DNA from 2 places in the Streptomyces sp. GS7 genome. Region 2 is predicted to be linked to the other one. Evidence: riboswitches for the same ligand, from Rfam matches in the RefSeq annotation. Region 2 holds a riboswitch; the other holds the start of a gene.
What was found. A riboswitch is a leader RNA that binds a small molecule or an ion and turns the genes downstream of it on or off. The one in region 2 is predicted to bind ZMP and ZTP.
Positions count from the first base shown of each region.

Region 1: it holds a riboswitch for ZMP and ZTP, as region 2 does, so the genes downstream of both, GR130_RS14960 (bifunctional 5,10-methylenetetrahydrofolate dehydrogenase/5,10-methenyltetrahydrofolate cyclohydrolase) here and glyA (serine hydroxymethyltransferase) in region 2, are expected to answer to the same signal.

Region 1 covers NZ_CP047146.1:3,420,860-3,432,412, reverse strand. The annotation lists gene GR130_RS14970 (DUF5685 family protein) at 1-397, opposite strand, end outside; gene GR130_RS14965 (hypothetical protein) at 688-1,152, shown strand; gene GR130_RS14960 (bifunctional 5,10-methylenetetrahydrofolate dehydrogenase/5,10-methenyltetrahydrofolate cyclohydrolase) at 1,271-2,143, opposite strand; ZMP/ZTP riboswitch at 2,165-2,252, opposite strand; gene GR130_RS39790 (hypothetical protein) at 2,318-3,337, opposite strand; gene GR130_RS14950 (hypothetical protein) at 3,513-3,923, shown strand; gene GR130_RS14945 (hypothetical protein) at 4,206-4,433, shown strand; gene GR130_RS14940 (SPFH domain-containing protein) at 4,525-5,844, shown strand; gene GR130_RS14935 (hypothetical protein) at 5,841-6,323, opposite strand; gene GR130_RS14930 (TetR/AcrR family transcriptional regulator) at 6,505-7,143, opposite strand; gene GR130_RS14925 (cytochrome P450) at 7,338-8,528, shown strand; gene GR130_RS14920 (ferredoxin) at 8,522-8,752, shown strand; gene GR130_RS14915 (alpha/beta fold hydrolase) at 8,804-9,490, shown strand; gene GR130_RS14910 (MarR family winged helix-turn-helix transcriptional regulator) at 9,503-10,027, shown strand; gene GR130_RS14905 (PE-PGRS family protein) at 10,330-11,094, shown strand; gene GR130_RS14900 (zf-HC2 domain-containing protein) at 11,479-11,553, opposite strand, start outside.
Region 2 covers NZ_CP047146.1:8,052,578-8,064,130, reverse strand. The annotation lists gene GR130_RS35035 (serine hydrolase) at 1-320, opposite strand, end outside; partial or broken gene GR130_RS35030 (RNA-guided endonuclease TnpB family protein) at 598-957, opposite strand; gene GR130_RS35025 (isocitrate lyase/PEP mutase family protein) at 1,000-1,746, opposite strand; gene GR130_RS35020 (carboxymuconolactone decarboxylase family protein) at 1,743-2,192, opposite strand; gene GR130_RS35015 (carboxymuconolactone decarboxylase family protein) at 2,197-2,700, opposite strand; gene pdxR (MocR-like pyridoxine biosynthesis transcription factor PdxR) at 2,748-4,280, shown strand; gene GR130_RS35005 (GNAT family N-acetyltransferase) at 4,719-5,276, opposite strand; gene GR130_RS35000 (hypothetical protein) at 5,476-6,396, opposite strand; gene rocD (ornithine--oxo-acid transaminase) at 6,463-7,668, opposite strand; ZMP/ZTP riboswitch at 7,820-7,910, shown strand; gene glyA (serine hydroxymethyltransferase) at 7,949-9,226, shown strand; gene trpS (tryptophan--tRNA ligase) at 9,304-10,317, shown strand; gene GR130_RS34980 (2'-5' RNA ligase family protein) at 10,432-11,040, shown strand; gene GR130_RS34975 (decaprenylphospho-beta-D-erythro-pentofuranosid-2-ulose 2-reductase) at 11,078-11,553, opposite strand, start outside.

The DNA of each region.
Region 1 (11,553 bases), 4.6 Mb from region 2:
CGGCCCGGTCCCATCCGGCGGCGACCCGGCGCGCCGCGGCGGCCATCGGGCGACGGCGCAGCACTCCGTTCCCGTCGGCGACGTGGTCGCGTATCTTCGCCGAGGCGAGGACGAGGGAGACCGACGCCGCCAGCCGCGCACCCTCCCCCTTCGCCACCGACGCGGTCCGCATACCCCGCAGCGGGCAGGGCCCGGCGGTACGGCGCCGGAGGTCCGCCGGGCCGGACTGAGCATCCGTCAGCACCGAGACGATCAATCCGTCGTAGTTCGTGACGATGCGGGCGAACTGCCCGTGATCGCCGCGCAGCGCGAGGCAGAGGCCGCACAGATGGGCCATCCACTCCGCCTTGAGCCCCTGGGACAGGCGGTGGGCACAGGGCCTGACGATTCCGAACACGTGAAAACAAACCCCCGGGAGACTTCGACTTGGGCCGGCTGCGGCAGCGCATCGTATCCACCTCGCCCATGACCTGCGCGCTCAGCCCGCGCAGGGAGGTGCCACGGACCCCAGTTGCCACAACATGCCCTCGTCGTCCGGGTCGTGGCTTCGGTGCCCCGTTGCCGGATCCGGCCGAGGCCTCCCGATTCCCTCTCTTTTCACTCTTTTCACTGATACCGAAGGTTCGCCCCGCGATGGGAGCATGACCCCGCTCAAGTGGCAGGCACTGCAGGGACATTGGGAGAGCTATGAAGACCGTGCGATATCTGGCCGCCACCTGCGTCGCGGGACTGGCGCTCGGCGCGGGACCGGTGCTGGCTACGGGAGCCGCCGCGGCTCCCGCGGCCACCGGCTCCACCACCGCACGGCCACCGCACCTGGCCCCCGTCCCCATCGGCAGGGGCAGAGTGCTGACCGGCGCCGACAACGGGCACACCGTCACCGTGCACCCCGGAGAGACGGTCACCGTCCGGCTCAACGGCCGCCGCACTCATGGCGTCACGTTCTTCTGGAGCGCCCCGAGGTCCGGCGACTCCGCGGTCCTGCGGCAGACCGACGGGGGCACGACACCGACCGGCGACGCCGGCGGCCGTTTCCGCGCCGGCCACCGCGGAACGGCCGGGCTCAGCGCGCGGCGCACCTGCCGCGCCGGTCACGGGCACGTCTGCCCGCACGTGGTCGTCACCTGGCGGGTGACGGTCAAGGTGTCCTGAAGGTGTCCTGACGGAAGGTTGCGCCCCGAGCGGCCGGTATCCCCGCCGCGGGCCCGGAACCCACGGCGCCGGGGCGTCGCCGCCGCGAGTCCCGTCTCCCGCTCCTGGTCAGCCCTTGTCAGAGGGCCGTCGCCCCCAGTTGCCTGGCCGCCGCGTCGACGGTCTGGGTGAGGAGGGTGGCGATGGTCATCGGGCCGACGCCGCCGGGGACCGGCGTGAGCAGGCTCGCGCGGGTGACCGCCGAGTCGAAGTCGACATCGCCGACGTTGCCGGGGTTGTAGCCGGCGTCGATGACGACCGCGCCGGGCTTGATGTGGTCCCCGTGGAGGAAGCGGGGGCGGCCCACCGCGGCGATCAGGACATCGGCCTCCCGCGTGACGGCGGCGAGGTCGGTGGTGCGGGAGTGGCAGTAGGTGACGGTGGCGTCGCGGCCGAGCAGCAGCATTCCCACGGGCTTGCCGAGGATCGCGCTGCGGCCGACGACGACGGCGTGCTTGCCGGTCAGGTCGACGTCGTAGTGGTCCAGGAGCCGCATGATGCCGCCGGGTGTGCAGGACGCGAAGCCGTCCAGGCCGAAGCTCATCCCGGCGAAGGAGTGGAAGGTCACGCCGTCGACGTCCTTGGCGGGGGCGATCGCCTCGAAGGCGGCGCGCTCGTCGATGTGCGGACCTGCCGGGTGCTGGAGCAGGATCCCGTGGACGCCGGGGTCGTCCGACAGCTCGCCGATCGTGTCGACCAGCTGGGCCGTCGTGGTGGCGGCCGGCAGCGCGATGTGCCGGGAGCGGATGCCGGCCTTCTCGCAGCGGGCGCGCTTCATCCGCACATAGGTCACGGAGGCCGGATCCTCACCGACCAGCACGGTGGCCAGACACGGGGCCTGGCCGGTCTGCCGGGTGAGGGCCGCGGCGCGCTCGGCGGCCTGCTCGACCATCCGGCGGGCGAGTGCGCTGCCGTCCATCAGGCGAGCGGTGGGTGCGGTGGTCTGCGGCATGGGCTGCTCCTGAGCGTCGCGGGGAATCGCCCAGGCGCACGGCAGGGACCACGGAGGCCGAGCCGCTCCCCGGTGGTACTCCACCCAAGCGCCAGTCACGGCTCGGGACCACTCTAGGCGATGGGCGGACGCGGGTCGACGGCGGTGCGACGGGGCACCGCGCCCCCACCGCCGTCAGGGGCCGGGCTGGCCGGGGGTCGAGGGATACGGCGTGCTGGCGGCCTCCCACTGGCTGAGGATGCCGTCCCAGTCGTGCTGGGTGACAGTGACGGCGCTGGGATCCCAGGTGGGGGGCGAGGGCACCGGCGCCGGCTGGGGTGTCCACGCGGCATGCGGATCGTGCGGTGTCCAGGGGGCGGTGTGCTGCTGCGGCATCCAGGGGGTCTGCGGCTCGTAGGGCGGGAGTGGCGGATGTTCCTGACGGGGCAGCGAGGTGGTGTCGGGCTGCTGGACGGGCGGGACGTCGGTCATCCGGCGGTGGCGGCCGATGCGGTCCGAGGGCGGGCGGTGGTGCAGGCGTGGCTCGGAGGCGAGTTGATGGGCGCGGGCGGCCAGGATGGAGACGTCCAGGCCGAGTTCGGCGGCGAGCGCGCCGAGGTCCACGCCGCTGTGCCGGCTGTTCACGAGGACCGCGTCCAGGGCGGGCGACCAGGACGGTTCCGGGGCGGGGGTGTGCATGGCGGCGGCGTACGGCTGCTGGGTGGGGCGGGGCGGGACGTAGGAGGCGGAGTCGGCGGGGGTGGGCGGGGCGGTGGGCGGGCCGGCGGCGAACGTTCCCGTGCGGCTGCCGCTTGCGGCACCCGCCATGACTCTTCTGGCGGTGGCGGCTGCGGAGCTGGGGGTGGATGCGGCGGCGCTCGTCGCGGCGGACAGCACCGGCTCCGGTTGTGGAGCTTCGGCCGGTGGGGCGGGGCGGCGTTCGCGGGCGGACTCCTCCAGCAGGCTCTTGGCCACGGCGCGGGCGTCGTCCTTGCCGACCGTGCGGCGGGCCAGGCGCACTTCGCGGGCGTCGAGTCCGAGCAGGTCGGCCACCACCTCGTCGCTGCCCACGGTCACCGCGAAGGCGGCCAGGGTCCGCGAGCGGCGCGCCTCGGCCTCGTCGAGGAGTCCTTGCGTCCGGCGGACCTCGTCATCGCTGCTGCAAAACGCCTGGGCGAGTACCGCGTGGCGCTCCCACAACTCCCTCGGTTCCATGTCAGCGACAACGTTTTATAGCCGATGTTGGTCCGGTTATCGATGAGAGATCACTGTAAGAGGTGATATTCCCTGCAAAGGGGACGGAGCTTTGGGGTGTTATGCGGGGAAGCATCCGAAGGTGCTCCAGGGTGTCTGCAGTGACCATCTGATGGAGTGAATCGTTTCTACGGCCATGAGTGCTCCCTCGTCCGTCACTGTCGCCGGTCACGGTCAGACCGCCTTCGTCCCCAGCCCCGTGATGCACCACCCGCCGCTCCCGGCTCCGGGTCCCGTCCCCGTACCGCCGCGGATCAACGCGGAGGTACGGATCAACGCGGAAGTCCTGAGACAGACGCCCGTGTACGCGGGCCTGGTGAAGATCTGGGCGGAGCGGTCCGCCACGGTGCCCGGAGTCGCCGATCCGGAGTGGCAGCGGCTGGTCTCCTACCGCGCGCTGATGGAGGAGACGGAAACCGCGCTGGCGGCGCTGCGTCCACACCGGGCGCCGGATGTCCTGCCGTCCCGCCGGCCGATGCCCGGTCCGTCCCTCTCCATCGAACTCTCGGCGCCGCGCGGCCCGTTGCGGCCGGTCGTCCACCATTGACGGTGCGTCGGCGGCACCGCCGGCCGCGGTACGGTGCCGCCGCGCGCGCTCGGTGAACGGCGGGCGGTGATCACGGGGGCCGCCGCGGCGCACGGCCGGGGACCGCCGGCGTCGTGATCGTCGCCCGCTCCGGGAGGGCCGTGGCGCAGCGTCGGGACGCCGTCCGGCCGGGCCTGCGCGGGGCCCGGCCGGAGTACCGTTGAAGTGTGGAAACGGCCGGTTTCCGCGCCGGGGACGGGTTCGCGTCATGGTCACGGTTTCGGGCGAGAACGGAGAGCTCGGGTGAGCGCGACGGATGAGGTGGACTTCAATCCGATCGGGGTGATCGGTCGGGTGACCGTCTCGATCCCGAGCGACGGACCGGGCGAGGTGCTGCTGCCCGTACGGGGCGGGAGCGAGGCGTTCGCGGCCTGGTCCGGCGGCCGGCCCATCGCCCGGCACACGCAGGTGATCGTGACGGACCGGACCTCGGCGCGGTCGGTGATCGTCGTGCCGCTGCCCGCCGCCTGACCGCCCTGCGCGCGGCATCCGCGCGCCCTTCCGCACCGCCCCGTGCACCCGCCCCGACCGAGGCCGGTCCGACGAGACCAGGAGCCTTGCGATGTTGTTCTGGCATGTACCGGCGCCCAATGAGGCGCTGTTGATCTCCGGTTCGAAGCGCCGGGCCGGGGACGCGCAATTCCGTATCGTCACCGGCCATGGGTGCTGGGTGATGCCCGTCAAGCAGAAGGCCAGCGTGCTGTCGCTGTCGTTGCGGGAGTCGGAGATCTCCGAGGACTGCGTCACCCAGCAGGGGATCCGGCTCGCCGTACGGGCGGTGGCCGTGTTCAAGGTCGGTGACGATCAGGCGTCCATCGCCAATGCCGCCCGGCGCTTCCTGGACGAGCAGCGGAGCATGGAGGAGCTGGTGGGGCGGATCTTCGCCGGCCATCTGCGCTCGATCGTCGGCGGGCTGACCGTCGAGCAGATCATCCGCGAGCGGGACCGGGTCGCGCAGGAGGTCAAGGAGGGCAGCCACTCGGAGATGGAGAAGCTCGGGATCGTCGTCGACGCGTTGCAGATCCAGGAGATCGGCGACACCTCCGGCTACATCACCAATCTCGCCGCGCCGCATGCCGCGGCGGTGGCCAGCGCCGCGCGGATCGCACAGGCCAAGGCGGATCAGGAGGCGACCGAGCGGGAGCAGCAGGCGGCGGCGCTGAAGGCGCAGTACGAGCGGGACACCGCGATCAAGCGGGCCGGGTTCCTGGCGGAGACCGAGCAGTACAACGCGCGGGCGGCGCAGGCCGGTCCGTTGGCGCAGGCCAGGGCCTCGCACGAGGTCATCGAGGAGCAGACGGCACTGGCGGAGCGGCAGGCGGCGCTGGCCGCCAGGCGGCTGGAGGCCGAGATACGGCGGCCGGCGGACGCGGAGGCGTACCGGCTGCGCACGCTGGCCGAGGCGCAGCGGGACCGGGTGCGGTTCGAGGCGGATGCCCGTGCGTACACGGAACGGGAGGTCGCCCGGGCGCGCGCGGACGCGAACAGCGCGCTGGCGGCTTCGCTGCGGGACGGCAACCAGGAGCTGATCGCCGCGAACCGCACGGTCGAGAATCTGCCGGCGCTGGCCGAGGCGGCGGCGAAGGGGATCTCCGGGTCCCGGCTGACGGTGCTGAACGGGACGGACGGGGTGAACGACATCGTCTCGGGGATCGTCGGCCAGGGGCTGGCCATTCTCGGCAGCCTGAAGACGGTGACGGGGACGGAGCGGGGCGCGGGGGCGGCGGGCGCGGCCGTACCCGGCGAGGTGTCCGGGCCGGAGGGCGGGGCCCGTACGACGGCGGAGGCGCCGTCGGGCGACGGGGCGGGGAGCCCGGTCATGCCTGTGGGCCCGGGTCGTCGACCCGAGCCCACAGACGCGACGACGCGACGGGACGGCTAGAGGACGCCGAGGACACCGAGGCCGAGGAGGCCGTCCCGGCCGAGACCGTTGCCTTCGGCCGCTTCGGGGCGGGCGAGGTCCTCGCGGTGGCCGCGGTCGCTGCCGCGGTCGTTGCCGCGGCCCTCGTCGTCGCCACGGCCCTCGTCGTCACCGCCACGGCGGCCCTCGTCGTCACTGCGGCGGCCCCCGTCGTCACCACGGCTGCCGTGGTCATCGTCGTCGTAGCGGCGGTGGTCGCCACGGCGGCCGTAGTCGTCGTCGCGGCGGAGGTGATCGCGCCGGCTCTCGCCGCTGCTGCCGCCGTGGCCGTGGTGGCGGCCCGGGGTGTGGTGGCAGCGGGCGTGCGTGCTGTGCGCGTGGCACATGGCGGTGTGCGCGTGGTCGTGGGGGGCCGCGGTCGCGGCGCCGGTCATCGGCACCGCCAGGGCAGCCGCGGTCAGGCCGGCCACCGCGAGCCCACGAGGAATCGAACGAAGCATTCTTCCACCTTTTCTCGGCTGTATGTGCAGAAGAAAGAGCATTCTCTGCATACGGGACAATTAAGGCGGAACTTGGACAACAGCGTCGGCGACCCGCCGGAGGATCACTGGAACGCGGCACGGATTGGGACAGGGGACGGGAGTGTCCGCGGCCGGTGCGGCGCCGGGATCTGGCGCGCCGTCAGCCGCCCGCTCCCGCCGCCCCCTCCCCCGCACCGTCCGCCGGCAGCCCCTCCAGCAGGGAGCCCAGCGCGCCCACCACCAGCCGGCAGACCACGTCCGGGTCGGCGCCGGCCAGCGGCTCCTTGCCGACCACCACCCGCATCAGACCGATGCCCAGCAGCCAGGACACCGCCAGATCGCCGCGCAGATCGCCGTTGTCGGCCTTGGAGAGGGTGGCCAGCACATCGGCGTACTCGTCACCCAGGCCCTTGAGGGCCTCGGAAATCTCGTCGCTGCCGCCGATCGAGCGCAGGCAGACCTCCAGCGAGCGGTCGGCGCCGGGGCCGCGGCCCTCGCCGAGCATGCCGCGCAGCGCGACCTCGAACAGCCGCTCCGCGGGGGTGGTGCGCAGCTGCTCGTGGCCGCCGCGCGCCATGACCTCGCCGAACAGGGCCTTTTTCGAGCCGAAGTAGCGGAACAGCAGGGCCTGGTTGACTCCCGCACGGGCCGCGATGTCGCGTACCGTCGCGCGCTCGTAGCCCCGTTCCGCGAACAGGTCCGAAGCGGCTTCGAGCAACAGCCGCCGGGTGCCCTGCGCGTCCCTGCGGTGCTCGCCTCCGGTGCCGCCGCGCGAGGACTCCGTCATCGCCTCCCCCATCGCCACGCGCCACTCCCCTTTCCGCCGCCCGCCCCGGGCCGCCGTCGTCCGACCTGACCCCGCCATGATCCGTGCTGGACCGCGGTCCCCAACATCCCACAGCCCGTCACGATGACGGCCACAAATGATCGTTGACCGCCGCGGGAGACCGCCCTACGGTGATGTAAGCAGGTGCTTACACAAGGGAGGTCACCGTGACCACAGCCGATACGGCACCACTCACCTATCCCTTCAACACCCCTGAGAGCCTTGACCTTTCGGCGGAGTACGAGCGGGCCCGCAACCGCCCCGGGCTGCTGCGTGTCCGGATGGCATACGGCGAGCCGGCCTGGCTCGTCACGCGGTACGCCGAGGCCCGCCTCGTCCTCGGCGACCAGCGGTTCAGCAGGGCCGACGGAGCGCTGCACGATGAACCGCGGGCGTCCGAGGGGCGCCGGGACAGCGGCATCCTGGGCATGGATCCGCCCGACCACACCCGGCTGCGCTCCTTGGTGGCGAAGGCGTTCACGGTCCGTCAGGTCGAGAAGCTCCGGCCGCAGGTCAAGGAGCTGACCCGGGAGCTGCTCGACGAGCTGGAGGCCGCCGGGCCGCCGGCGGACCTGGTCGACCGCTATGCGCTGCCGATTCCGGTGGCGGTGATCTGCCGGCTGCTGGGGGTGCCGACGGAGGACCGCCCGCTGTTCCGGCGGTGGAGCGACGCGGCCCTGTCGACCAGCTCGCTGACCGCCGAGGAGTTCGACGCGAACCAGGAAGAACTCCGCGCGTATATGCGGGGGTTGATCGAGGAGCACCGGCGCGCACCGCAGGACGACCTGATGACGGCGCTGATCGATGCGCGGGATGTCGACGACCGGCTGTCGGAACTCGAACTGGTCGATCTGTGCGTGGGGATCCTGGTCGCCGGGCACGAGACCACCGCCACGCAGATTCCCAACTTCGTCCTGGCGCTGCTGGACCACCCCGGGCAGCTCGGGCAGCTGCGGGAGCGCCCGGAGCTGATCGGGACCGCGGTGGAGGAGTTACTGCGCTTCGTACCGCTCGGCAGCGGGGCGAGCCAGCCGCGTTACGCCAAGGAAGACATCGATGTCGGCGGCACGCTGGTCCGGGCCGGCTCGCCCGTCCTGGTCGCGGTGGGCGCGGCCAACCGGGACGCGCTGCGGTTCGACGCGCCGGGGACGCTGGACATCTCGCGGGCCGGCAACCAGCACCTCGGCTTCGGCCACGGGGTCCACCACTGCCTGGGGGCGCCGCTGGCCCGGCTGGAACTCCAGGAGGCGATCCTGGCCCTCGTCACCCGGTTCCCGGAACTCCATCTGGCCGGGGACGTGGTGTGGAAGACCGAGATGCTGGTGCGCGGGCCGCGCGTCATGCCGGTGGGGTGGTGAGCGAGGTGGCCTGGCAGGTGGAGATCGATCCGCAGCTCTGCATCGCCTCCGGCGCCTGCGCCGGGATCGCGCCGGAGCTGTTCGTGCTGGACGGCGCGCATTCCCGGCCGGTGCGTACGGACATCGCAGCGGACGAGCGCGCGTTGGACGCGGCGGAGGTGTGTCCGGCGATGGCCATCACGGTCCGGGACGGCGAGGGGCGGGTGATCGGGCCGCGGCCGTAGACGGACCCCCGAGGACGGCGGGGCGCGGCCGGTGGGCCGCGCCCCGCCCTGGTGGTCCTGCCGGGAATCACCGGTCCGGCCGTGGCCATGGACTTCGTCGCACGCGAACTCACGGACCTGGTACGGCCGTTGGTGGTCGACGTGCGCGGCCGGGGGCTGTCGGACGGCGAGTCCCCGGGCCCGGGTGGCGGGGGCGGCGGCTACGGCCTGGCGGCGTACGCCGAGGACACCGAGGCGGTCAGCGCGGCACTCGCGCCGAGCCGACCGGTGCTTTTCGGGCATTCGACGGGCGGGCGGATCGCGGTGGCCGGGTCGTGGCCGCGCCGACCGCGCCGGGAGCAGGAGTTGCGGGCCCGCCGGCCGTCCAGCCGCGAGCGGCGGGCGGTCGTCGCCACCCATCGCGGTTTCGCGACGGAGGACTTCTTCGACCGGTGGCCCCCGGTCCCCGGCCCCGCCGCGCTGCCGTACGGCGCGGACAGCCCCGCGGTCACGGCGGTGGGGGCCGAGGAGGCGCGGGCGCTGCTGCCGTCGGCCTCGTTCACCGCGGTGCCGGACGCGGGCCACATGATCCTCTGGGGCACCCCCTCGGCGGCACCGCGGGCGGCACCGCGCCCGATGCTCGGGTGGGCGCCGTCGGCGGGGCGCGCCGGTGGCGCGGTGCTGGGCGGTGCTGGCGTGAATGATGGTGATGTGAGCATGGCGATGCCGGTCCGCGGTGGCCGGCCCGGCTCACCGTGATTGAGTGGCCCCATGGCTGACGAGACCGCGCCCCACGTGCCCGCATCCCCCGCGTCCGCGCCCGCCGGACCGGCGTCCAGCGCACCGGAATCCGGGATTCCGCACGCCCTGACGGCCGCTCCCGGGTACCAGGTGCGCCGGCTCTACCAGGCGTATCTCGCGGTGTGGGTGCGCGCGGTCGATCCGACGCTCACCGGCCCGCAGTTCGCGGTGCTGACGGCCGTGGACGCGGCGCCGGGGCGGGATCAGCGGTCGATGGCCTCGGCCGTGGCGCTGGACACCTCCACGATGGCGGATGTGGCCCGGCGGCTGGAGAGCCGGGGCCTGATAGTCCGCCGCGCCGACGCCGCGGACGGACGGCGCAAGCTGCTGTACCTCACCGAGGAGGGCAAGCGGACCCTCCACGGCGCCCACGAACGGGCCCGCCGGCTGGACGAACGGCTGCTGGAGCCGTACGACCCCGTGCAGCGCGCCGACCTGATGCGCCTGCTGTCATCCCTGGCCGACCGCTGGGAGGGCATGGCCGGGGACCTCTGACGGGCGCCCCGCCGATACGCCCGAGGGCCCTTCTCGTGTCCTCGGGCCCGCGTGCCGCCCGGGCGTTCACGGCGAGCCCGGCCTGGTCGAGCGGCTCGGCGGTCCGGTCGGACGGGAGCCGGTAGACGTCGAGCGGGAGTTCACGGCCGTGGGCGTGGTCCAGGTGGTGCGGCTCGTCGCCGGTCGTGAAGGCGAGCGGCAGACGTCCGCCCGGGGCCGGCACCCGCGCGAACCCGGCGGGCGGCGCCTGCGACGGGGGTGCGGAGACCCGCGCGGAGGCGGGGTGCGACGATGGGGCTGTCATGGATGCGGGGCGGGTTCTGAGGGGGCTGCGCGCCGCGGTGTTCGCGACGGTCTGTGTGCTCCTGGCTGCGCTGGGGCACGTGGTGATGTCGGAAACCGCGGTGCCCGGTTGGATGCTGCTCGCGGCCGGTCTGCCGACAGCGGCCGGGGCATGGTGCCTCGCCGGCCGGGAACGCGGGCCGGTACTGGTCGGGTTGCTGACCGTGGCCACCCAGGCGGGGCTGCACAGCGCCTTCTCGTTCGGGCAGGCGCTTGCCGCCCCCGCCGACGGGCGAGGGGCCTCGCTGGCACGGGAGTGGGCCAACACCTGGCTCTGCGGCGGGCAGGGACTGTCGGCCGCCGACATCGACGCGGCGCGGATGGCGTCGCAGATGGGTCAGATGGGGGCGGCGGGCCCCATGGGGTCGGCGCATTCCCCGGGAGCGATGGACGCCATGGGCGGCATGCCGGGGATGGCGGGCATGGCGTCGGGGCATCCGGGCATGCACGGCGGCAGCGCCGGCGGCATGCTCGCCGCGCACCTGCTGGTCGCCCTGCTCAGTGCGTGGTGGCTGTGGGGCGGTGAGCGGGCGGCGTTCCGGCTCGTACGGAGCGTTTCCGCCCGGCTGTTCGCGCCCCTGGTGCTGGTGTTGCGGGTCGTACTGCCCGATGCGGGGTCCGCCCCGCGCCCCGCCCGGCAGGAGCCGCGGTGTGCGGTGCGCCGGTTGCTGCTCGCCCATGCGATGTCCTTGCGGGGCCCGCCGCGTGAGCCGGCTGTCGTCTGACAGCACGGTCGAACTTCCCGGCCGGACCGGCACGGAGGCACACAGGCGCACACAGGGGTGGACAACGGCCGCTCCTGCGAAACGGCTCGCCCTGAGAGGCCGTTGCCCCGAGGGCGCTCGCCCTCGGAGGCCGTCGCCGCGTGCCCCGACGTCCGGCTTCGCATTCACCGGTCGCCCGCGCCGTACGCGCGATGACCGGATCACGCAAAGGACTCCAGAGGACTCCCGATGACGAATCCTGTCCGGATGCCGGCGGTTCCGCCGCCCGCGTCCATATCCCTCTCCGTATCCGTATCCGTATCGGTTGTGCCTTCCGGCCCAGCGGTGGGTGAGAGCGGGTACCGGGCACCCGCCGAGGGACCGGCCGGTGGGTGTGCCGGTCGGTCAGTGCGTCCGTCCGCCGGACGCGTCCACCGGTGCGGTGGGCGCGGCGTCCGGTGCGGGCACCGGACGCACACG
Region 2 (11,553 bases):
ACGTGCGCCAGGCAGAGGTTGGTCGCCAGGTTGGAGGAGTGGCTGACCATCCGCCCGGCGAGCCAGCGCAGCGACGCGGTGCCGCCCAGCAGCTCCCAGGGCTCCGGATCGCTGTCGCCCGCCCGGGAGTTGGCGAAGGTGCCGCCCGCGGCGGAGGCGAAGCGGTTGACCACCGGGATCTGCCGGTCCAGGTCCAGTCCGCCGCGGTAGAGGGCGGCCAGCACGGCGACCTTCATGGTGCTGGCCGCCTCGTGCGGGACGTCAGCGTTGCGCAGGACCACCGGGGGGCGCCGCCAGGGCGCCACGACGAGGGAGAGCATGACTCATCCTAGGGCGGCCAGCATGCGCCGGCGCGGGACGTCAGGCCGGGTCGGCCGGCTCCCGGAGGGTGCCGGGCGCGTCGGTGAACGCCGCGTCGGCGGCCTGCCCGCACACCTTGCCCGCGGTCTCCCCGGCGAAGGTCAACTTGCCCCGGTCCTAAAGGACCGGGCTTGGAGGTAGTGCCCAACTGGCTGCTGGGTGGGCTCCTCCGTCCAGACACCCCTATGGGGTGGCAGGGACGCGTGACTCACGCCCCGCAGTCCACGCAGCCTCGCCCTTCCGGGCGTGCCGGTTCAGGCCGCGCCCGGCAGCCTTGTAGCCGGTGGAGGTGGTGGCGATGTTGGCGATGCCGAGGTCCACGCCGATGAACCCGTCCGGCTCGTACTGTTCGGCCTCAGGGATTTCGCACGTGGCGATCAGGTAGAACACGCCGTCGCGCTGGATCAAGTCGGATTCTCCCCTGCGGTGTGCCTGCAGCGTTTTGAGCGCATCGGGCGAGCAGACGAAGGCGACGTTCTTGAGGCGGTCGGCGGTGGTCCAGATGCTCACCGTCTGCGCGTCGCACTTCCAGGAAAGGCACCGGTCGTCATACGGCTGCGCGGCCTCAGGCCGGAAGGCGATCGGTTTCTTCTCCGCCGGCTCAGGGTTCCCTACCCGCCAACCCCCGTGCCCACAGCGTCAGTTGCCGTCCAGCAGCCGCTCGGCCACCAGCGCCAGCGCCGCGGTCGCCCGGCGCTGGAGGCCGCCGCCGAAGGTGATCCGGGCCGCGCCCAGGGCGCCCAGTTCACGGGGTGACGGACCGTCGGACACGGCCAGCGCGTTGAGCGGCAGGGTGATGGCCGCGGACAGTTCGGGCAGCAGCGCGGGCGGCGCCAGGATGGGGTAGATGCAGTCGGCGCCGGCCTCGGCGTAGAGGCGGGCGCGCTCGACGGCCGCCGCGGTACCGGTGTCGCCGCGCAGGAAGGTGTCGACCCGGGCGTTGACGACCAGGGCGTCGCCCGCCGCGGCGCGGACCTCGGCCAGCCACTCCGCCTGCTCCCGCGGGTCGCGGAGGGCGCCGGAGGCGTGGTCGGAGTCCTCCAGGTTGCAGCCGACCGCCCCGGAGTCCGCGAGGCGGCCCACCAACTCCTTCGCGGACAGCCCGTATCCGGCCTCCACGTCCGCCGTCACCGGCACGTCCACGGCCCGTACGATCCGGGCGATCGCCGCGAACATCTCGTCGGCAGGGGTCTCGCCGTCCGCGTACCCGAGGGACGCGGCGATGCCCGCGCTCGGCGTCGCGAGGGCGGGGAAGCCGGCGTCGGCGAAGACCCGGGCGGCCGCGGCGTCCCAGACGGTGGGGAGGATCAGCGGGTCGCCCGGCCGCCGGCCGTGGTGGAGGGCGCGCAGCGCCGCCGCGGCCGTGGGCCCGGTGCCGGCGGTCACAGCTCCTCCCCCGGGGGCTGGCGCACCGTGACATTGACCCGGTTCCAGTTGTTGATCGCGACGATCACGGCGATCAGATGGGCCAGTTCGGCCTCGGTGAACTGGGCGGCGGCCCGCTCGTAGACGGCGTCGGGGACGTGGCCGTCGGTCAGCACCGTGACCGCCTCCGCGAGCGCCAGGGCCGCCCGCTCGCGCTCGGAGTAGAGGTCGCCGGCCTCCTCCCACGCGGGCAGCAGATCGATCCGCCGCGGGCTCACCCCGGCCTCGCGGAGGTTCCTGACATGCATGTCGATGCAGAACGCGCACCGGTTGACCTGCGAGGCGCGCAGCACGACCAGCTCGACCAGGACCGGGTCGCCCAGGCCCTTCTTGGCGGCCATGGTCAGCCTGAGCTGGGCCTTGCCGAACTCGGGGAGCAGGCCCCAGATCTTCATCCGCCGGCTCATCGGGTCACCCCTGCCCCGGGGTCATGCGCGTGGCCACGCCGAAGCGGTTCCAGGCGTTGATGGTGGTGATCAGGGCGATCAGATGGGCCAGTTCGGCCTCGTCGAAGTGGGCGGCGGCCCGCTCGTAGACGGCGTCGGGGACGAAGCCTCCCCCAGTCAGCACTGTGACGGCCTCGGTCAGCGCCAGGGCCGCCCGCTCGCGCTCGGTGTAGTAACCGGCCGCCTCCTCCCAGGCGTTGAGGAGGTGGATGCGCTCCTCGGTCTCCCCGGCCTTGCGGGCGTCGGTGATGTGCATGTCGAGGCAGTAGGCGCACTTGTTGAGCTGCGAGGCGCGGATCCTGACCAGCTCGACCAGGGCCGGGTCCAGGCCCTTCGTGGCGGCGGCGTCCAGCGCGACCATGGCCTTGAACGCCTCCGGGGCGAGCGCGGCCCACCGCATGCGGGGGCCGTGCCCATGGTGCGTGCCGGAGGTGTCCGGCGGTGCGGATGATGCGTTCCCGTTCGTCATGGACACCACGCTACGGCGCGAGTGGCGCAGCGGTATGGTCCACTTCCATGACAAATTCGCGGGCCACTTTCGGGCGGGATCTGCATCTGGACCTCACCGGTCCGGGCGGGCTGCGGGCCTCCCTGATGGCCGCACTGCGCGCCGCCGTACGGTCCGGGCGGCTGGCCCCCGGCACCCGGCTGCCGTCCTCCCGTTCGCTCGCCACCGACCTCGGCATCGCCCGCAACACCGTCGCCGATGCCTATGCCGAGCTGGTCGCCGAGGGCTGGCTCAGCGCCCGCCAGGGCTCCGGCACCCGGGTCGCCTGGGGGTGTTCCCCCAGCAACCGCCGGGGGGACCCCCAACGGGACGGAGTCACAGGGCGACCGCTGCCGGCCGCCGGCAGCACGGCGGTGGCCCGCCGCGCCCCGGGCCTGGCGGCCGGCCCGCGGCGCCGCGCCGCCGCACCGCGCTTCGACCTCACCCCGGGCACCCCGGACGTCGCCTCCTTCCCGCGCACCGCCTGGCTGGCCGCCGCCCGCCGGGCGCTGTCCGCCGCGCCCAGCGAGGCGTTCGGCTACGGCACCGCGGCCGGCCGCCCGGAGCTGCGCACGGTGCTCGCCGACTATCTGGCCCGTGCCCGCGGCGTACGGGCCGACCCGGAGCGGATCATCGTCTGCGCGGGGTTCATGCAGGGACTGGGCCTGCTCTGCCGCGCGCTGCACGACGCCGAGGCCGACGTTGTCGTCAGCGCCGACGCCGACGCCAAGGGTCCGTCCGCCCGCATCGCCGTCGAGTCCTACGGGCTCGCCTTCCACCGTGACGTCATCACCCGCGCCGGGCTCGGCACCGTTCCCCTCCCGGTGGACGAACACGGCGCGGACGCCGCCCGGTTGGCGTCCCTCGACGGCGTCCGCGCGGCCCTGCTCACCCCCGCCCACCAGTTCCCCACCGGCGTGCCGCTGCACCCCGACCGCCGGGCCGCCGTCGTCAACTGGGCGCGTGCCACCGGGGGTTACATCCTGGAGGACGACTACGACGGCGAGTTCCGCTACGACCGGCAGCCGGTCGGCGCCCTCCAGGGGCTGGACCCCGACCACGTCGTCTATCTCGGCACCGCGAGCAAGAGCCTGGCCCCGGCGCTGCGGCTGGCCTGGATGGTGGTGCCCGACCGCCTGATCGACCCGGTGCTCGCCGTCAAGGCGACCGGCGAGTGGCAGTCCGGTTCGCTGGACCAGCTCACCCTCGCCGAGTTCATCCACTGCGGCGGGTACGACCGGCATCTGCGCGGGATGCGGCAGCGCTACCGGCGCCGCCGCGACCAGCTCATCGCCGCCCTCGCGGAACGCGCACCGCACGTCGAGGGCACCGGGATCGCCGCCGGGCTGCACATGGTGCTCCGCCTACCGCCCGGCACCGAGGAGAGCACCGTACGGGCGGCGGAGCGTGCGGGGTTGGCACTGGAGGGCCTGAGCTGGTTTCGGCACGGCGGAACGGACACGGAGAGCGCGCCGTTCGACGGGCTGGTCGTGGCCTACGGGACGCCCCCTGACCATGCGTTCACGGGAGCGCTGGAGGCACTGCTGCGGGTGCTCCCCTGACCACTGGGCCGTGTCCCGTGGGACTACCTCACGGCCCACCCAGGACTTTCGCACGAATCAGGACATGGTGGCCGGATTTATGTGAATCCGTTTGTTTATTGGGCGTTTATCCGTTGGAGGTTGGCTGTCCGTGACCACCTTGTCGCTGTCGGCGGCGAGGAGCTACGAGCAAGGGGGAATCATGCACCACCGCGTGAGAGCCTTGGCCGCGTCGTTGGCCACGGTAGCCGGACTTGGCGCAGCTTCTGTGCCGGGCACGGCGCAGGCAGGACCCCACCCGTCCCAAGTGGAAGTGAACGTCAAGGGTTCGGGCGGGACGACGGAGCCTGTCGGCTGCGTCTTCACCGCTGAACCTCCCGGGTATCTGGCCGATCTGCCCAAGGGGACCATCACCCTCACCGTGGTGATGGCTCAGGTGCCCGGGTGCTCGCTCCGCGCTCACAACTCCCTTACGAACGACACCCGGTCGAGCCCCGGACCGTCGTAGTCCGTGTGCACCGGCACCCCGTCGTCCCCGGTCCGGTCGCCCGGCTCCAGCCGGAACCCCATACGGGTGTGGTAAGCGATCGAGTCGTGGTTGTTGGGGCTGGTGATGCAGCGGACCCGGGTCCGTCCGGCCTCCCGGGCGAGGGCGAAGAAGCGCCGGTAGAGGGCGCTGCCGACGCCGCCGCGCTTGCCGTCGGGGCACACTCCCACGAAGTGGATGTACGCGGTGTCCGGTTCCGTCTGCGACAGGAAGCCGATCAGGAACGCGTGCAGCGTCCCGTCGGCCCGCTCGACCAGGAAGCTCGTCCCGGCGAAGTGCTGCAGGAACAACCGCGGTACGAGCAACTGCCGTTGCAGCGCCCCGGCCTCCCCGCCGAGCCCGCCCCACCAGCCGGCCAGCGCCACCTGGAGCCGCGCATGGTCCGCCGGCGCGGGGTGGCGCACCATCAGCTCGCCGGTCAATCGGCCCGGTACGGCGGTGCGTTCGGCTATGTCGTCGGCTGCGTCCACGGCGTCGTCATCGTCCTTCGGTCGGCGAGCGGAGTACCTGAGGGCGTCAGCCTAGGGCCTGACCCATCGGACAGGCCCTAGGGGCACGCCACCGGGCCGGCCCGCGGGGTGCCCCTCCGGGGCGTCCCGTCACGAGCGTGCCGCTGCGGGCCTCCCACTACGGGCCTCCCACTACGGGCGTGCCGCTACTGGTGTCCTGCTACGGCGTTTCCGCCGCCACCGGCCCCGGCTCGCCCTCGCCCCTGCCCCTGGCCACGTCTCCGGCGGCAGGCGCGCCCGCCGCCGTTTCCGCCGCCGGGGCCTCGCCGAAGCGGGCCAGGGCCAGGGCGCCGGCCACCGCCAGTGCGAAGCCGGCCACGGCGAGCGGGGCCAGGCCCGCGCGGGTGCGGTCGCCGAGCCAGGCGACGCCGACCAGGGCCGGGCCGAGGGTCTCGCCGATCACCATGCCCGCGGTGGCCGCGGTGACCGAGCCGCGCTGGAAGGCGGTGGTCAGCAGGAGGAACGCGGCGCCGCCGCCGATCACCAGGGCGTAGCTCGCGGGGTTGGTGAGGAGGTCGAGCGGCGCGAAACCGTCGATGAGGCGCACCGCGACCTCGACCACGCCGAAGCCGAACCCCGCGCCGAGGCCCAGCGCCGCCGCCCGTGCGCGGTCGGGCAGCCGGCCGGCCAGCGCGCCGGAGGCCAGTACGGCGACCGCGAAGACCAGGACCCCGATCCGCAGCCCGGAGGTGCCCCGCAGATGCCCCTCGGCGCCGGACGACAGCGCCAGCATCGCCAGCCCGCCGCAGACCACGGCCACCGCGAGCCACTCGGCGCGCGCCAGGCGGGTGCCCAGGAGGGGCGCCGCGACCACCGCGGTCACCGCGAGGGTGGCCGCCAGCGCCGCGCCGACCGTGTAGATCGGCAGCGACCGCAGGGCCACCAGCTCCAGGAGGAACCCCAGTCCGTCCAGCGTCAGCCCGAGCAGATAGCGCCACTGGGTCAGCACCCGCAGCAGCAGCCGGGCGTCCACCCCCGAACCGGTGCCGGGGGTGGTGTCCCGCGCGGCCACGGCCTGGAACACGGAGGCGGTGCCGAAGCACAGCGCGGAGGCGAGCGCACAGATCATCCCGAGGAGCATGGACCGACTGTACGGGGGATCGCGGGGAGGCCGTAGGGGGCGGCCGCTCCCCGGCCCCTGCCCCGGTCACACCCCCAACACCTCCCGCACCCGCTCCAGCCCCCAGTCCAGGTCCTCCCTGCTGATCACCAGTGGCGGGGCGATGCGGATCGTCGCGCCGTGGGTGTCCTTGACCAGGACGCCGCGAGCCAGCAGGCGTTCCGAGACGGTGCGGCCGTCGCCGCGTGACGGGTTGACGTCCACCCCGGCCCACAGGCCGCGCCCGCGTACCGCGTCGGCCGCGCCGCGTTCCACCAGCGGCGCCAGTTCGCGGTGCAGGTGGTCGCCCAACTCCGCCGCGCGCTGCTGGAGTTCGCCGGTGCGGAGGATCGCGATGACCTCCAGCGCCACGGCGCAGGCGAGCGGATTGCCGCCGAACGTCGAGCCGTGCTCGCCGGGCCGGAACACCCCGAGCACCTCGCGGGAGGACACCACCGCCGACACCGGCACCACCCCGCCGCCCAGCGCCTTGCCGAGGACGTACATGTCGGGCACCACGCCCTCGTGCTCGCAGGCGAAGGTCCTGCCCGTACGGCCCAGGCCGGACTGGATCTCGTCGGCGATGAACAGCACGTTCCGGGCCCGGGTGAGCGCGCGTACCCCGGCCAGGTAGCCGGGCGGTGGGACGAGGACGCCCGCCTCGCCCTGGATCGGCTCCAGCAGCACCGCCACCGTGTCGTCGTCGACCACCGCCTCCAGCGCCGCCAGGTCGCCGTACGGCACGATCGCGAAGCCGGGGGTGTACGGGCCGAAGTCGTCGCGCGCCTCGGGGTCGGTGGAGAAGGAGACGATGGTGGTGGTGCGGCCGTGGAAGTTGTTGTCGGCGACGACGATCTTCGCCCGGCCGTCCCGGACGCCCTTGACCCGGTAGCCCCACTTGCGGGCCGTCTTGATCGCCGTCTCCACGGCCTCGGCGCCGGTGTTCATCGGCAGGACGAGTTCCATCCCGCACAGCTCGGCGAGCTGGGCGCAGAAGTCGGCGAAGCGGTCGTGGTGGAAGGCGCGGGAGGTGAGGGTGACCCGCTCCAGCTGGGCGCGGGCGGCGTCCAGCAGGCGGCGGTTGCCGTGCCCGAAGTTCAGCGCGGAGTACCCGGCGAGCATGTCCAGATAGCGCCGGCCGGCCACATCCGTCATCCAGGCACCTTCGGCGGTGGCCACGACGACGGGCAGCGGGTGGTAGTTGTGCGCGCTGTGGGCCTCGGCGGCGGCGAGGAACTCTTCCGGGGACGTCACGGGGACTCCGTTCGGTAGGTCGCACGAGCCGGTGCGGTGGTGCGGGCAGATGCGCTCCGGCCCCCTCCTTATTGTTCCCGCCGGGCGGGCCGGGCGCTTGGTCACGGCCGTACGGGCCCGAACGCAGCGGGCCGGCAGCCCGTAGACTGCCGGTGCGCACCGCGACTGGCGCACGGGGAAGCGACCCCGAGGGAGCGGTGCGCGGCGACAGACGCGAGGTGCCGCCCGCCTGGGTACCCCGGGACCACGACCGACCCGATCGATCGCCCCGGAGGACGCCATGACGGCACATCCCCCTGCCCATCCCGCCCTGCACACCGCCGATCCCGAACTCGCCGCGCTGATCGGCGCCGAGGAGCGGCTCCAGGCCGACACCCTGCGGCTGATCCCCAGCGAGAACTACGTCTCGGCCGCCGTACTGGAGGCCACCGGCACCGTCCTGCAGAACAAGTACAGCGAGGGGTACGCGGGCCGTCGCTACTACGAGGGCCAGCAGAACATCGACCTCGTGGAGACCCTGGCCGTCGAGCGCGCCAAGGCCGTCTTCGGCGTCGAGCACGCCAACGTCCAGCCGTACTCCGGCTCACCCGCCAACCTCGCCGTCTACCTGGCCTTCGCCGCGCCCGGCGACACCGTGCTCGGCATGTCGCTGCCGATGGGCGGGCACCTCACGCACGGCTGGGGCGTCTCGGCGACCGGGACGTGGTTCAACGGCGTGCAGTACGGCGTCCGCGCCGACACCGGGCGGATCGACTTCGACGAGGTCCGCGACCTGGCCCGCAAGGAGCGCCCGAAGATCATCTTCTGCGGCGGTACGGCCGTGCCGCGCACCATCGACTTCGCCGCGTTCGGCGAGATCGCCCGCGAGGTCGGCGCGGTGCTCGTCGCCGACATCGCGCACATCGCCGGCCTGGTCGCGGGCGGCGCCCACCCCTCGCCGGTCCCGCACGCCGACGTGATCGCGACCACCACCCACAAGACCCTGCGCGGCCCCCGCGGCGCCATGCTGATGTCCCGCGCCACGCACGCCAAGGCCATCGACAAGGCCGTCTTCCCCGGCCTCCAGGGCGGCCCGCACAACCACACCACCGCCGCCATCGCGGTCGCCCTGCGCGAGGCCGCCGCCCCCTCCTTCCGGGACTACGCGCACGCCGTCGTCGCCAACGCCAAGGCGCTCGCCGAGGCACTGCTGGCCCGCGGCTTCGACCTGGTATCCGGCGGCACCGACAACCACCTGGTGCTGATCGACCTCACCTCCAAGGAAGTTCCGGGCAAGGTCGCCGCCAAGGCGCTGGACCGGGCCGGGATCGTCGTGAACTACAACACCGTGCCGTTCGACCCCCGTAAGCCCTTCGACCCGTCCGGGATCCGGATCGGCACCCCCTCGCTCACCTCCCGCGGGCTGGGCACCGAGCGGATGCCGCAGGTCGCGGAGTGGATCGACCGGGGCGTTTCGGCCGCCGCCAAGGGCGACGAGGAGGCGCTGGCGGCGATCCGCACGGAGGTGGCGGACCTGATGGCGGCCCACCCGGCGCCGGGTCTCGCGTCCGCCGGCTGAATGCCCCGGTGACCGCCGGCCGAGCGGCCCGGCGACCGCACGCCGGGGAGTACCGCGGACCTGAGACAATCGGTGCCATGGCTCTCGAAAGTCCGCGTGTACTCTCCGGTATTCAGCCCACCGCCGGCTCCTTCCACCTCGGCAACTACCTCGGTGCGGTGCGCCAGTGGGTGGCGCTGCAGGAGACCCACGACGCGTTCTACATGGTGGTCGACCTGCACGCGATCACCGTGCCGCAGGACCCGGCGGAGCTGCGCCGCAACACCCGGGTCGCCGCCGCCCAGCTGCTGGCCGCCGGCCTCGACCCGGAGCGCTGCACGCTCTTCGTGCAGAGCCATGTGCCCGAGCACGCGCAGCTCGGCTGGGTCATGAACTGCGTCACCGGCTTCGGCGAGGCGTCCCGGATGACGCAGTTCAAGGACAAGGCGGCCAAGCAGGGCGCGGACCGCACCACGGTCGGCCTGTTCACCTACCCCGTGCTGATGGTCGCCGACATCCTTCTCTACCAGGCCGACCAGGTCCCGGTGGGCGAGGACCAGCGCCAGCACCTGGAGCTGACCCGCGACCTCGCCGAGCGCTTCAACACCCGCTTCGGCCAGACCTTCACGATGCCGAACCCATACATCGTCAAGGAGACCGCGAAGATCTTCGACCTCCAGGACCCGTCGATCAAGATGAGCAAGTCGGCGTCCTCGCCCAAGGGCATCGTCGACCTCCTCGACGACCCCAAGGTCACCGCGAAGAAGATCAAGAGCGCCGTCACCGACACCGACACGGTCATCCGCTTCGACCGCGAGGCCAAGCCCGGCGTCAGCAACCTGCTCACCATCCTCTCCACCCTCACCGGCCAGGACATCCCGTCGCTGGAGCGCTCCTACGAGGGCAAGATGTACGGCGCGCTGAAGACCGACCTGGCAGAGGTGATGGTCGACTTCGTCACACCGTTCCGGGACCGTACGCAGGAATATCTGGACGACCCCGAGACGCTGGACACGATCCTGGCCAAGGGCGCCGAGAAGGCCCGCGCGGTGGCGGCCGAGACCCTCGCCACCGCCTACGACCGCCTCGGGTTCCTGCCGGCCAAGCGCTGACCGGACCGGACAGGGCCGGGGACGCCGCCGCGTAAGGTGCGTCCCCGGCACACTGAGCAGGATGCGCGGGCGCCACACACGAGGCGCACCGCGAACGTCAGGAGGGAGAACGCAGTGGGGACCGTCACGCTCGGCGTTTCGCTCGCGGTCCCGGAGCCGTACGGCAGCTTCCTCCAGCGGAAGCGCGAGAGCTTCGGGGACCCGGCCGCCTCCGGCATCCCCACCCACATCACCCTCCTCCCGCCGACCGAGGCCGACGCCGACGGCCTCCCCGGCATCGAGCGGCACCTCGCCGAGGTGGCCGCCGCCTGCCGCCCCTTCCCGCTCCGCCTGGAGGGCACGGACACCTTCCGGCCGCTCTCGCCCGTCGTGTACGTGAAGCTGGCCGAGGGAGCGAGCGGCTGCACCGCCCTCCAGGACCGGGTGCGCGCCGCCTCCGGGCCCTGCGCCCGCGAGCTCCAGTTCCCGTACCACCCGCACGTCACCGTCGCGCACGGCATCGCCGAGGACGCCATGGACCGCGCGCAGACGGAGCTGGCCGACTTCTCCGCCACCTGGACGGCCGGCGGCTTCGCGCTCTACGAGAAGGGGCCCGACGAGGTCTGGCGCCTCCAGCGCGAGTATCCCTTCGGCGGCGCGGGCCGCACCGGCGGACCCGCGGTGGCGGTGCCCCGGCAGGCCGGCGAGACGGACCGCTCCCGCCCGCCCGCGCCCTCCTGCTGAGCGGGGACCCGCCCCGGCCGGCCCGGCCCCGGCCGGCTCACAGCGGAAGCCGGCGGAACACCGCCCGCGGCACATGCCGCAGCACCGCCATCACACAGCGCAGCGCCCCCGGCACCCACACCACCTCGCTCCGCCGCCGCAGCCCGTGCTCGATCGCCTCGGCGACCGCCTCCGGCGTGGTCGCCAGCGGCGCGGCGGGCAGCCCGGCCGTCATCTTGGTGTGCACGAAGCCGGGGCGGACGACCAGCACGTGCACGCCGGTGCCGTGCAGCGAGTCGCCGAGTCCCTGCGCGAGGGCGTCCAGGCCCGCCTTGCTGGAGCCGTAGACGAAGTTCGAGCGGCGGGCCCTTTCACCGGCGACCGAGGACAGCACCACGAGGGAGCCGTGGCCCTGGCGGCGCAGCGCCCGGCCGCAGATCAGGGCGGCGGACAGCGCGCCGGTGTAGTTGGTGGCCGCCACCCGGACCGCGCCGGACGGCTCCCGCTCGTCGCGCGGCTGGTCGCCGAGCACAC